Regions from separate parts of the Lactiplantibacillus plantarum genome, predicted to be linked through region 2. Evidence: predicted binding sites of a transcription regulator. Region 2 holds the regulator's gene; each other region holds the start of a gene.
The links. The regulator LexA, encoded in region 2, represses DNA repair genes until DNA is damaged. The targets are predictions, from matches to a motif close to CNAACANNTGTTNG.
Positions count from the first base shown of each region.

Region 1: the regulator LexA is predicted to act here: its motif matches at 2,064-2,077, upstream of E5260_RS02145 (type 1 glutamine amidotransferase family protein).
Region 3: the regulator LexA is predicted to act here: its motif matches at 1,929-1,942, upstream of ruvA (Holliday junction branch migration protein RuvA).
Region 4: the regulator LexA is predicted to act here: its motif matches at 1,622-1,635, upstream of E5260_RS14035 (ATP-dependent DNA helicase).

Region 1 is NZ_CP039121.1:476,839-479,994, forward strand. It holds gene E5260_RS15350 (quinone oxidoreductase family protein) at 1-113, shown strand, start outside; gene E5260_RS15355 (zinc-binding dehydrogenase) at 153-530, shown strand; gene E5260_RS02140 (winged helix-turn-helix transcriptional regulator) at 781-1,041, shown strand; gene E5260_RS02145 (type 1 glutamine amidotransferase family protein) at 1,420-2,007, opposite strand; gene E5260_RS02150 (DUF3781 domain-containing protein) at 2,116-2,391, shown strand; gene E5260_RS02155 (DUF805 domain-containing protein) at 2,713-3,156, opposite strand, start outside.
Region 2 is NZ_CP039121.1:1,904,006-1,907,161, forward strand. It holds gene E5260_RS08795 (lysophospholipid acyltransferase family protein) at 1-219, shown strand, start outside; gene E5260_RS08800 (YneF family protein) at 277-513, opposite strand; gene E5260_RS08805 (DUF896 domain-containing protein) at 611-850, opposite strand; gene lexA (transcriptional repressor LexA) at 1,002-1,634, shown strand; gene E5260_RS15620 (DNA alkylation repair protein) at 1,724-1,954, opposite strand; gene E5260_RS08820 (hypothetical protein) at 2,258-2,887, shown strand; gene E5260_RS08825 (hydroxymethylglutaryl-CoA synthase) at 2,937-3,156, opposite strand, start outside.
Region 3 is NZ_CP039121.1:2,107,775-2,110,930, forward strand. It holds gene queA (tRNA preQ1(34) S-adenosylmethionine ribosyltransferase-isomerase QueA) at 1-252, opposite strand, end outside; gene ruvB (Holliday junction branch migration DNA helicase RuvB) at 270-1,280, opposite strand; gene ruvA (Holliday junction branch migration protein RuvA) at 1,298-1,909, opposite strand; gene E5260_RS09910 (hypothetical protein) at 2,110-2,628, shown strand; gene E5260_RS09915 (YfhO family protein) at 2,762-3,156, opposite strand, start outside.
Region 4 is NZ_CP039121.1:2,967,614-2,970,769, reverse strand. It holds gene E5260_RS14035 (ATP-dependent DNA helicase) at 1-1,584, opposite strand, end outside; gene E5260_RS14030 (hypothetical protein) at 2,004-2,366, opposite strand; gene E5260_RS14025 (acetate/propionate family kinase) at 2,555-3,156, shown strand, end outside.

The DNA of each region.
Region 1 (3,156 bases), 1.4 Mb from region 2:
TGCAAGCCGGGCAAAAAGTGTTAATTCATGGTGGCGCTGGTGGTGTTGGTAGTATGGCAATCCAGATTGCTAAGGCCGCGGGCGCAACTGTAATTACTACGGCTCGTTCGTAGCATAACGCTTATCTAAAAGGTATAGGTGCGGATCAAATCATTGATTATCAAACTGAAGATTTTACAGAATTAGTTCACGACGTTGATCTTGTGGTGAATTTGACGGGCGCACAAACCTTAGCCGCTAGTTACCAGGTGGTGAAACGGGGTGGCCGCTTGGTCTCGGTTAACGGGGTGCCAGATAAGAAACAAGCAGCAGCGCTTGGAATTACGGCAGTCTATGCACTTGGCGATCTTTCAGAGGATGCTCGCAAGGCTATTCTTGACTTGTATCAGCAAGGTCAATTAACGGTCACTGTTTCGAAGGCCTACCCATTTACGCTCGCCGCGGTCAAACAGGCCCATCTTGATTTTGAACAGGGTGGTAATCAAGGTAAACGGGTAATTGTCTTTGACCAGGAAACGACCAATGTTTAGCTGGTTTTATCGTGAGCGGACGCGCTTACCCGAGCAGTTACCCAGATAAGACACTAGAAGTGGGCAATGACACGAATCAGCGTGCAGCCGCGCACTAATCTGTTCTAAACTAGTATTAGTAAAGAAATAAAATAGCTATCTAGACAAATACGGTATCATGAACGACGGTGGCCGGACAATCTTTAGTATAATAGTGGTTATCAGTTAACGTCGTACGATTGATTAATTATGAACAGGGATAGTAAATATTATGAATGAATCGGTATCGGATGAAAACTTTTTGGATTGTCCATTTGCCAGTGTTCAAAAAGTCGTTCGCGGAAAATGGAGCATGGTTATTCTGTATTTCCTTAGTCAGCGGGTCTTGCGTTTTGGTGAACTCAATCGCAAGGTTTATCCACCGGTGTCACCAAAGGTTGAATATTCACTCACCCCATTAGGAGAGAAGTTCTTGCCTGTTTTGAATGCTTTGGAGAACTTGGCGGTAGACTATCAGGATTACCAAGCTTAATTAAGTGAAATCGGTTAAGAACGAGCATGCTCCGGTTTATTCACGGCACTAATTGTCGTCATAAAAATTAAAAAACGAGATCCAGCGACGTCTTCATACGTGCTTGGATCTCGTTTTTAGGTAGAACTAAGTGACTATCGAGCCCAGAGTTGGGTCGAATGGCGATGTCACTTGGCCTTGAACCGCATAACTAAAATGATAATATTGCTTTTAAATTCTGAAAGCTAATGAACAACTCTTCTTTGAAACTTTTATTGGGAATATTGTTTTATTTAATACGCATGATTTATCTATCCAAGAAGGTGTCTGCATTATGCGGCAGAATTTGGCGCGAGTGTTGACGTTGTTTTAACTGACAAGATTAGTTTTTGGAAAAACTTAGCCGAACGGATTACCATATTTTTGACAGTATTGGTAAAATTCTAAGCGGTATAGATCGATAGTTCGGGTTAGTTCTTCACTAGATTGAAAATGAATTAGTTGTAAAACGGCGGCAGTAAATGCCAGTGCCGCTGTGCCGTTAGCTGTGACTAGATTCTTGTCGCTAATGACTTGCTGTTCATGAAAGTCGGCTGAGTTTTGATAGTTAGGATAATTGTGCCACATCGCCAGTGAATTGCCGGTATGCTGATAACCAGTTAAAAAACCGTTTTGGGCTAAGTAATCTACCGCACCACAGATTGCGCCAACTGGTTTTGAGGCATTGAGGTGTTGCTGAACTAGTGAATATAATAATGAATTATTGATATTCCAAGAGTTACCACCAATTAGGATTAATAAGTCAATAGTTGGTAAACAATCCAGTTGATAGTCAACTTTAGTGGTGAAGCCACCAATTGACGTAACCAATGGTGTTGTTGAAGTCGTTTTAACTTGCCAGTCAGTGCTTTGATTTAATTGACTAGCTAGATAAGAAGCTTCCCAATCTGCGTATTGATCTAGCATTAGAAATAATGCAGTTTTCATGTTGACCTCCAGAGGAAAATATATTTTCAGAACCGAATATGTTATCCTTAATTATAGGAACGTACGTTCTAAAAAGCAAGTGCATGATTAAATGTTGGAGGGCAGTAAATGAGCAAACAATCCGTAATTCTTGAGTTAATTAGAACACATATTTGCTATACACCACGGGTCTTTCAACGTATTAATAAGAAATTAGCCGTTAATTTAAGCGAAGTTGAAATTAAAGATTTAGTCAATCATATTCTGATACAACCAGATGAAATCAAAAGGTGTGGGAAAAATTATTATATCCGAAGCCGTAAAGCGCGGATAGAACTAACAGTTAATGCTGGTAATTATCGCTTAATTACAGCCAGTAAATACACAGAAGTCGACGGCTTTTAATTAATAAAACAGCTAAAAGTAATGAAAATATTAGTGAATCCGTGTGGTGGTTGAGTATTTTGGCAATGGAAAATGGGTTTGACTTGGATGATGCAGTGAAGTGCTTCTTACGAAATAAAGCGGAATACTTAAAAAGTTAATTAATGTTAGCTGAGAATAATTACAGGAGTGCAGAACATTTTAAAAGCAATAAAATCCCCTCATCAGGCTAGTGCGGAAGTCTAGCTGATGGGGGGATGTGTATTTATTTTGACGTGATTTAATTACGAGCTGCCACCGATTTTACGAGTTAAACAGCTTATAACCAGTATTGATTGATAACTAGTTTAAATTAAGCGTTGTATCAAATGTCTTATAAGCGTTATCGTCGTCATAATCGTCAGTATCATAACTAGCATCCCATTTTAGACGAATACTAGTGATGTCTTTAACACTGGATAGTTTTGACAAAACAAAGTATAGGTTACCGTCAGAATCGGTACCGCTGTTTAAATCACCGTCAAAATCATCGCTATCCATGTCGGCTTCGACTTGTTGACCGTCGTTAGTGCTGAGTTTGGCCTGGGTCGGATAGGCTGAAATATCTTGCCCAGCATGGATACTCATGTGAACTTTTACGACGCCGTTAAAATCTTTCTTGTCATTGCCGCTACCGCTAGTATAAGTGCCATCAGTTTTGTAGACCGTGACTTTATCGATTTTAAATGTGGATTTCGCCCAGCTACTGTCGGTAAATGAGGTACTGTAAGCTTTTTGGTCGGCAAT
Region 2 (3,156 bases):
GTTTACCAAGGTCCATTGACCTTCAAACAACTTTTTAGTCGTCAGCGGGTCACCGTCCGTTTTGGTAAACCGATTGATATTGATCGTAAGCTGAAACTAGATGATGCTGGTCAAAAACAAATTGAAACTAAAATGTTGCACGCTTTTGACGACTTGGATCGTCAAATCGACCCAACGTTCAAATACGTTGATCCTGCTACAACCCGTCAGAAACATTAAGTTCGATAATAAAAAAGTGTCGGTGATCGCAATTTAAAGCGAGCCGACACTTTTTTACTACTTGTTATCGTTTTTAGATGCAGCTTTCATCGAATTCAACATCTGATGTAACTTCTTTTCGGATGGGCGTTGACCCATTTGCATCATCATACTACGAAGCATTTCTTCACTAATTGGTGGATTTTGCTTCAAGTAATTTTGCATATAGTGCCGGGCACCGAAGAAACCACCAGTTAACCCAACCAATACGCCGATAACGACGATTAAAATCCAAATTCCTGTAGACACAGTCATTCCCCTCCCTTATTACAGTCTTCATTAAACTAGTCTACACAAATTAATAATAAAAGAAAAGGAAAATTTGTCAGTTGACAAATTTTCCTGAAATCGGTTAATCATCTCGAAGACCGCGATCGCGTTGCACTTGACGGACCTTTTCTGGCGTAACCTCTTTACCATCTTTATCATAAACCTGAAGCATTTCAACTTGTTGCCGAAAACCGGCGCGAAATTCCTTCAAGTATTTTTGCCGCAACTCTTGACGTTCGGCTTCTTCTAGCTCGGTGAGCCCCTCGGCTTTCGCCTTATGAGCTAACTCATTGATCCGAGCAAGCAATTCTTTTGAAATCAAATCAGCAGCCCCTTTCACTCTTGAAATATACACGAAATTAGACCCTAAATCAATTAATAGTGTTTGTCAACCGAACATTTGTTTGAAAGCTATGAAACGCTATGCTACAATTGGTTTAACCAATAATGAAAATAAAAAATGAGGTGCCAAGATGAGTAAAACATCGGAAAGCAAACAAATGGCCGTTCTTCGCTTTATTTATGAACGTGTCAATGAAAAAGGATACCCGCCAACCGTTCGTGAGATTGGTGAAGCCGTTGACTTATCTTCGACTTCGACCGTTCACGGCCACATTTCACGGCTAGAAAAAAAAGGTTACATCCAAAAAGACCCAACTAAGCCACGTGCCATTGAGGTAACGCCAGCCGGTTTCGAAGCACTGGGCGTCGAAACTACGCCACATCAAATTCCGGTACTTGGAACGGTAACCGCCGGCCAACCAATTCTTGCCGTACAGGAAGCGACGGATTATTTTCCAATTCCTAAGGAACTTGAATCATTCGGTGGCGACCTTTTCATGCTCACCATCCGTGGCGAAAGTATGATCAATATCGGTATCATGAATGGTGATCAAGTCATTGTTCGGCGTCAAAGTTCCGCTGACAATGGTGATATCATCATTGCCATGACCGATGAAAATGAAGCGACTTGCAAGCGATTCTTCAAAGAGGCCGATCACTACCGACTACAACCTGAGAACGACACGATGGCCCCAATTATCTTGAACAACGTCTCTGTATTAGGCAAAGTTGTCGGTTTATATCGCGACATGCTGTTTCAGTAAACTATCACCCACAAGATGACAATTCAATTTGTCATCTTTTTTATTCGCCAGTTTTTAGAGCAGGTTGATGGCATGCCTACAGATTCCACTCACAAATATTTACACCCTTCCCGCCGTGCCAGGGACGAGAGCACGTTATTTGCGACAAAAGCACGCCCCCATTCCGAATTCACTTTGCCATAATCCCGCAATGCCCAACCGATTGCCTTCTGAATAAAAAAGTCATCATCACCCCGATTCGTTAGTATCGCCGTTTGTAAATTGGCAATTCGTCCTCTTTCAAGCCTAATCGAAGCGCGATACCTACTCGTCGCACCTATTTATCGGTAGCTCGTAAATATACCACCCACTTGTTGTAAACAACCGTGCGCTGAGAGATACGCTGCAGGCACCTTGCGCCAGGCATCAACACTATCCCACCGTGGCGTTACTGTGATTTGGTGGTAGCACCATTGCTATTGAACCAGCGGCGCCTGATTCTCCCGGTGTATCGACAGAAAAAGTGCTGGCGTCAAATTGGTTATTAGTCAGATCTCTTTTCAAAATATTTCAAATCTGTGACGAACAGCCAATAGTTCAATGGTATAATGATTATACTATTTTAAACATTGGGAGTTGGTTACATGTTGTTCCTAGCCATTATGGGCTTGATTGTTTTTCTATTAGCATTATTTTCCGTGATTTACGCACGTCAAACCGGTGGTGGTTGGAAATTTCTAACACTAATTACGGTCCTCAGCGCCCTGGTCACCATCTACGCGGTCGTTAAATTGCCTTACTGGCCATACAACCAGTCACAGCAATCGACGCGCAAAGCATCATCTAGTACGAGTACTAGCGCTAGTACCAGCAAGTCTAAATCAACGAGCTTGAGTTCCTCACAAGTCGTTTTTAACGAAGCCAACACCAAACGCGCGGCCGCAACGACTAAGTTGAATGAAGAAAATATCCTTAAACAATTACAATCTAACTATCAATCGATTGGCACCGTTGCATTCACCAAGTCAACGAAAACATATACGATTACGCCAACCAATAAAAAGTACGTTAAATCTTTGAAGACGATTAAATCATATCCATCTCAAAATCAAAAAGCAATCACGACGATTACTTCAAATTTCAAATCATTGTCAAAATCGCTCAAGAAAAATCTTGCGGCTGGTTATACCATTCAGTTGCTACAGCCAGATACCACTGACAAGACGCTGTTGAGTGTCAAAGATGGCCAGATCATCACCAACAACTTCAAATAACAAAAGTCACTTGCCTAGCATATTTGCTAGTAACAAGTGACTTTTTCGTTTAAACTTGTCGATCCAAATATTGGCGTTGTTCGTCCTTTTGACCGGTCAATACGAATCGGTGGGGATCATCAGCATAACTGACCGACTGATCATCAGCCCGCCATTGCAGTTGATGACTAAATAAGGTCTCATATTCCACCACACTAACTCGGCGCCGACGAGCCAACCGTTGTGGTAAGCCATGATCTAAGCCGGCCTGATAATCCGGCTGAATAACC
Region 3 (3,156 bases), 200 kb from region 2:
TAGGACTTCAGCGTGACCACCAGTTTCAGGTTTAACACCATACAAACGAGCTGGCATAACGCGGGAATTATTCATAACGACCGCATCGCCTGGATTGAGTTGATCAATAATATCGTAGAAATGCTTATCTTGCATTTCGCCCGTTTGGCGATCCAATTCCAACAACCGTGAACTATCCCGTTTTTTGATTGGTGTCTGGGCAATCAGTTCATGTGGTAAATCATAATCAAAATCTTCAAGTGTTAAACTCATGTTGTGACCTCTTATCTTTATTTATTTTCTGGGTATGGGAATCCCAAATGCTGATAACCTTTAATTGTAACAACGCGTCCACGTTGTGTTCGCTTCAAGAACCCAATCTGGAGTAAGTACGGTTCGACCACTTCCGCGATTGTATCCGTTTCTTCACCAATATTGGCCGCAATCGTAGCAAGCCCGACCGGACCCCCGTCATAATACTCTAGCATCGTTCGTAAGAGCTTATTGTCAGTCTCGTCCAAGCCGGCATCATCTACGCGTAAATATGTCAGTGATCGCGCCACAATGGCCTCATCAATGGCATCTTGATCCGCCACTTCTGCAAAATCACGAATTCGCTTGAACAAGCGATTAGCAATGCGGGGCGTTCCCCGTGAGCGACGCGCAATTTCGTGGGCACCCGATGGTTTGATACTCGTTTGAAAAATATCTGCAGTCCGCTTAACGATATCTTCCAAATCAGCAACTTCATAGTACGCCATATGTTCGACGATTCCAAATCGGTCACGTAACGGAGCTGACAGCATACCAGCTCGGGTGGTCGCGCCAATCAGCGTAAACGGCGGCAGTGGAAAGTGCACGGGATGGGCGGTTGGCCCCTGTCCGACCACGATATCGACAAAAAAATCTTCCATGGCCGAATACAACATTTCTTCAACGATTTTCGGTAACCGGTGAATTTCGTCAATAAATAAGATATCACCCGGCTCCAGTTCATTCAAGAGCGCAACCAAATCACCTGGCTTTTCGATTGCAGGGCCACTGGTCGTGCGGATATTGACCTGCATCTCGTTGGCGATTACCATCGCTAGCGTGGTCTTCCCTAATCCCGGTGGACCATACAGCAAAACGTGATCCAAGGATTCCTCACGCTTGCGGGCCGCTTCAATATACACTCCTAATTCGTGCTTGACCCGGGCCTGACCAATATACTGGGCTAACGTTTGCGGACGGAGCGATTTTTCTAATGACGCCTCTTCGTCATCGGCTTTGTCACCGGATAATAACTTGTCATCGTCCATTTAGTTACCCCTCCCATCTACTTCTTCATCAATAGTCGTAGTCCTTCACTCAACAAGGTGTTCGTATCGGCCCCTTGTGTCTGACTAAACGTCTCCAACTTCTTAGTGACCTTCTTGACATCCGCTTTCGAATAGCCAAGAGCTTCCAGAGCCGCCAACGCGTCCGCTAACGCGCCATCAACAGCAGGAGCATCCACATCGAGCGCAGTTTGACCAGTAACATCAACGTTTAGATCGTTTAATTTACCTTTCAAGTCCAGCACGATTTGCTGAGCTGTCTTCTTGCCCACGCCAGGAAAACTCGTCAGATAAGTCGCATTCTCTTGATTGATGGCTTGGATCAGACCTGCATGGTCGTTGTTGGCCAAAATCGCGAGGGCCGACTTCGGACCAATTCCCGAAACCCCGAGCAACTTTTCGAACAACGCCTTCTCGTCAGCATCAAAAAAGCCAAATAGGCTCATGCCATTTTCGCTGACGGCTTGATGGATATACATCTTAACTGCTGTTGGGCCCACCTGGTAACGGTATGGATTAGCCGTTAGCACTTTATAACCAATGCCGCTGACCTCAATCACCACATAACCGGGGGTTACATCGGTCACTTGACCGAGAAAATATTCGTACACCGAAAAAACTCCTTTAAATAAAACGTATGTTTGCTTGCTAAATTGTACCACATTTTCACAGTGGCTTAACACTGGTGCACCGATAAAAACCAAATTTTAATGTTAAATCAATTTCACCTCGATTGACGGATTTCGTGGCAAGAAATGCTTGCCGCCACGTTAACGTCATGCTATGCTCAAAGTCCTAGGGAGGTCTCGCTATGCAACTCAAACCGTTTAAAGCGGTGTTACCGACCACAACTGGTCAAACTAAAATTCAAACAGCTGCGACCAATTGGGACAGCCAGGATACAATGACGACAACCGAAGCCAGCTATTACTGGTACGAACTCACACTCAACGGTGTTCACCAGTGGCGCTTAATTGGCAGCTGGCCGGTGGATCAAACCGTGACGACCATGGTTCCCGGCATGATCAACACAGTCCTTTACCCACAGCAACCCGTTATCGAGATGTTGATTGACGACTGGGTCGGTCATTTTGCCCCGGTCGTCGAGGTGACGGATACCGCGCACGTCACACATCGACTTTGGCAGATTACTGAGTCTGAGGTCAATACCGACATCACAACGGCCATGGCACCCGTTACTCCGCAGAAAACGTGGTTGACAACGGTCAGCACGCCACTCGTCATGTTAGTCTCAACCAGTGAATGGCAAAAATTAGCCACCGCACCAGTCATTCCCGAACAGTTAATTGCGTTAGCGACAACCTCATAATTAACCAGTCGTGGCTGTTAATTGTGAATTTCGCTATGGCATACATTCGTTTGTGTTCCATCTAACGTTAAATAGGCTTCTTAGGAATCAAAGTTAATTCCTAAGAAGCCTATTTTAATACCGATTTACTCAATTAAGATTGTCTGACACGTTTGTGAAGCCCCCACCAGCAGGCAATCAGTATGCTAATCACACCACCAATAATACTCGACCATATGCCGATTTTTAGTCCTGGTGTGTGATACGTCAATCGAATCTGGTGCCGGCCGGCTGTCAACTTGGCCCCCACAAACCCTTTGTTGACAACTTGAGTCCTAACGGTTTGACCGTCAACTCGTAGCTGCCAACCAGTCGAATACGGAATTGACGTTGTTAACACGGTTGCTGTCTTAGTCAGCGTGGTTCCCGTAATCTGGTTGTTCGTCACTTGTTGATGCTTCAACCCACTCGTCTGTAGTTGCCGCGTCCGTTGACGATAAGTCTTCCCAAGCGGTACAGCGATCAGTTTAGCGGACTTAAAATGCAAAC
Region 4 (3,156 bases), 1.1 Mb from region 2:
CTCTAATGACCGATTAAGAAAGTCACTGGGATCTAGGCAGAGTTCCTTGATCGTTAAGTGATGACCGTCAAGGACGAAGCGCGTCTGGTAGCTGCCATCATATAGGTCGCCAATTTTAACAAAGGTCAGACAGGCGAAGAAATAGTCACGGACGGCGTCGAGCAGTGGCCCCGGCTTTTGTTGCGCCAACCAGTCAGTCACAAATTCATTAAATGTTCTGAGGGTGCGTAATAATTTGTCCGGGGGATCAGGTAGCACCTGTTCCGTTACTTGGTCATCAATCAAGGTTTTACGGATGCGCGTAAAACTACGCCGGACTTTCTTGAGTTCGCGTTGTAAGTCGTCACTTGGCTGACTTTTATCGGGCTTGGCTAATTTTAGCAACGCACTGATTGGCTGGTCACTAACGGCTGCAGAGTACATATCACGGGAGCGACTAACAAGGTTGTGGACTTCATCGATAAGGAAAAAGTTGTCGTCATCACGTTCGCTAAAGAATCGTTGTAAATAGACTAATGGGTCAAAAAGATAGTTGTAGTCACAAATAATCACATCACAGAAGAGCGACGTGTCGAGTGAAAATTCAAACGGATCGACAGTATGCTTGCGAGCATACTGTTCAATCACGGAACGGGTAATCTGGTCTTCATGGGTCAACAGATCCTTGAGTGCTGGTTTAAGTCGGTCGTAGTAGCCAATCATATAAGGATTATCTTCCGGAAGTACATCTTGTTCCTCGGGAAACCGAATCTGATCCTTGGCAGTTAGCGTAATGCTTTTCAGTTTGAGTCCGTCATGACTCATTAGCGTGACCGCTTCTTCAGCAACGTGGCGCGTACTTTGCTTAGCGGTCAGGTAAAAGAGGCGCTCAATCACGTCTTCGCCCATTGCTTTGATGGCCGGAAATAGCGTTGAGATCGTTTTCCCCGTCCCAGTTGGTGCTTCGACAAAGAGGCGTTTTTGCAACCGAATTGTCTTATAAACAGCGCCAGCCAATTCATGTTGGCCCGGCCGAAAAGCTGGAAACGGAAATGGCAAGTCTTCAATAGAAGCGTTTCGTTGTCGTCGTAAATCGGCTCGTAATGTCAACCAGTATTCATATTCTGTAATTAAGTCGTGGAAGAATGCGTCTAGTTCACCCCGGTGAAGGATTTGCTGGGTCTTCGTGATTTTTTCATTGATGACTTGAAAGTAAGTCAGCTGCAACGTGACCTGCTCAAGATCGGGATGTTCTTGCAGTAACAGGTAACCGTAGACTTTGATCTGCCCCCAGTAAAGTGTCAACGTGTTGGTACTTAAGTCCTCGAAGACTTGATCGGATGTTTTGATTTCTTCAATCAACGCCCCATCATCATTTAACTGAATCCCGTCTGCCCGACCCGCGATAATGTAATCAGTATCGTTCATCGTCACAATTTTTTTCAGGTAAACTTCGCTATCATAGTCTTCACCACGACTACTCTGGAGCTGACGATGAATCTTAGCACCGTTCAATGCAGTGTTCTGGCTATTCTTTACTTCATTTAAATCGCCTTGTCGCAAGACGAATTCTACCAATTGTCGAATTCCAATCTTAGTTGCCATCGGAGAATCCCTTCTGAATTTAGTCGCTTCCTATTATAAAACATCTGTTCGTGTTTGTCTGCTGTTGATTGATGATGCCGGGCGGGGCTCTGTGATGTGGCCTTAAATGATGGTTAAGCTGCGGCAGACCAATATTTAAGACGCGGGCTTCGGCGGCTTGAATCTGGGCTCGTCGTGTTCCAGCAATTGGCGAAAATGCCTGGGAGTCAATGTAGGACGAACTAGCCAGACGGGTGCATGCTATTCCGAATTTTTTCCAGCGAATCTTAGCTGGTCACTTTTGCCTTTGAAAAACTGATACGGGTTAACAATCTGGATTGAAAGCTAAATAAAAAAGCATCGCGATAAGGGCGCCGATGCCTGTTGCGATGTTTAGATTGACGATTTTGATTTAGAAGAAAATGAATCAGACTAGGAAGTTAATCGTACCAATGGCTGTGGTGTTGGCGAATGCTCTTGCGGAGACTAAAACCGTAGCTGATGATGCCGGCTGTGATAATGGTCGCTAAAATCGCAAGCAACCATGAACCGGACGTGCTAAAGTAGGTGGCGTAACCAAGGCTGAGACTGACTAATGTGATGACGGGAATTAGAATTCTCACAGGGGCTGGATGTAAGAAGACGACACCGGCTAGCCACAGAGCCGCTGCTGTGACCATGGCGTCGACACTGATTGGTGAACCAAAGCTAATACCAAGAGTGATGATAGCAAGAATTGTTCCCACGGTCAGGAGGAGGACAGCAAAGCCGTTGCTGACGGACCAAGTAAACGTTTTTTTCATCATGATCGCCTCGCTTTCTATTAACTATATTATAGGCTAATTTCGCCTTATGAAAGAAATAATATGCCGACAATTAAGTTTGCAATGTTATGAAAATTGAAAGTTTGTGAACAAATCCTTGAAAGCGTATCCACTATTAGTTAAACTGGCATTAGGCACACTTGATGATGGATGGAGGAAAAATAGTCATGGCAAAAATTTTAGCAATTAACGCCGGCAGTTCAACTTTAAAATGGAAGCTTTTCAGTGTTCCCGAAGAAACGGTAATCGCATCGGGAATGGTTGATCGGCTGGGATTGCCAGATTCCGTTTTCACAATTAAGAAGGCGGATGGTAGTAAATATTCTGAAACTAAGGACCAAATTGATGCAAAAGAAGCCGCTGCAATGGTCTTAACACGGCTGAAGAGCGATAATATTGTGACTCATCTTAGTGAAATCACTGGGGTTGGTCATCGGGTTGTTGCGGGTGGCGAAGATTTCAAAGACTCTGTCGTTATTACCTCGCAAACCTTGAAAAAAATCAAAGATTTATCTGAGTATGCGCCGCTACATAATCCAACGCAGGCTTATTATATTGAAGTATTCCGTGATTTATTACCAAAAGCGACTCAAGTAGCCGTGTTTGACACTTCGCTGTATGCGGATATGCCTAAAGTTAATTACCTATATAGTATTCCTTACGATTATTATGAGAAATTTGGCGCGCGGAAGTATGGGGCACATGGCACAAGTCATCGTTACGTTGCTAATCGGACGGCCCAACTATTGGGGAAACCATTGGATTCGCT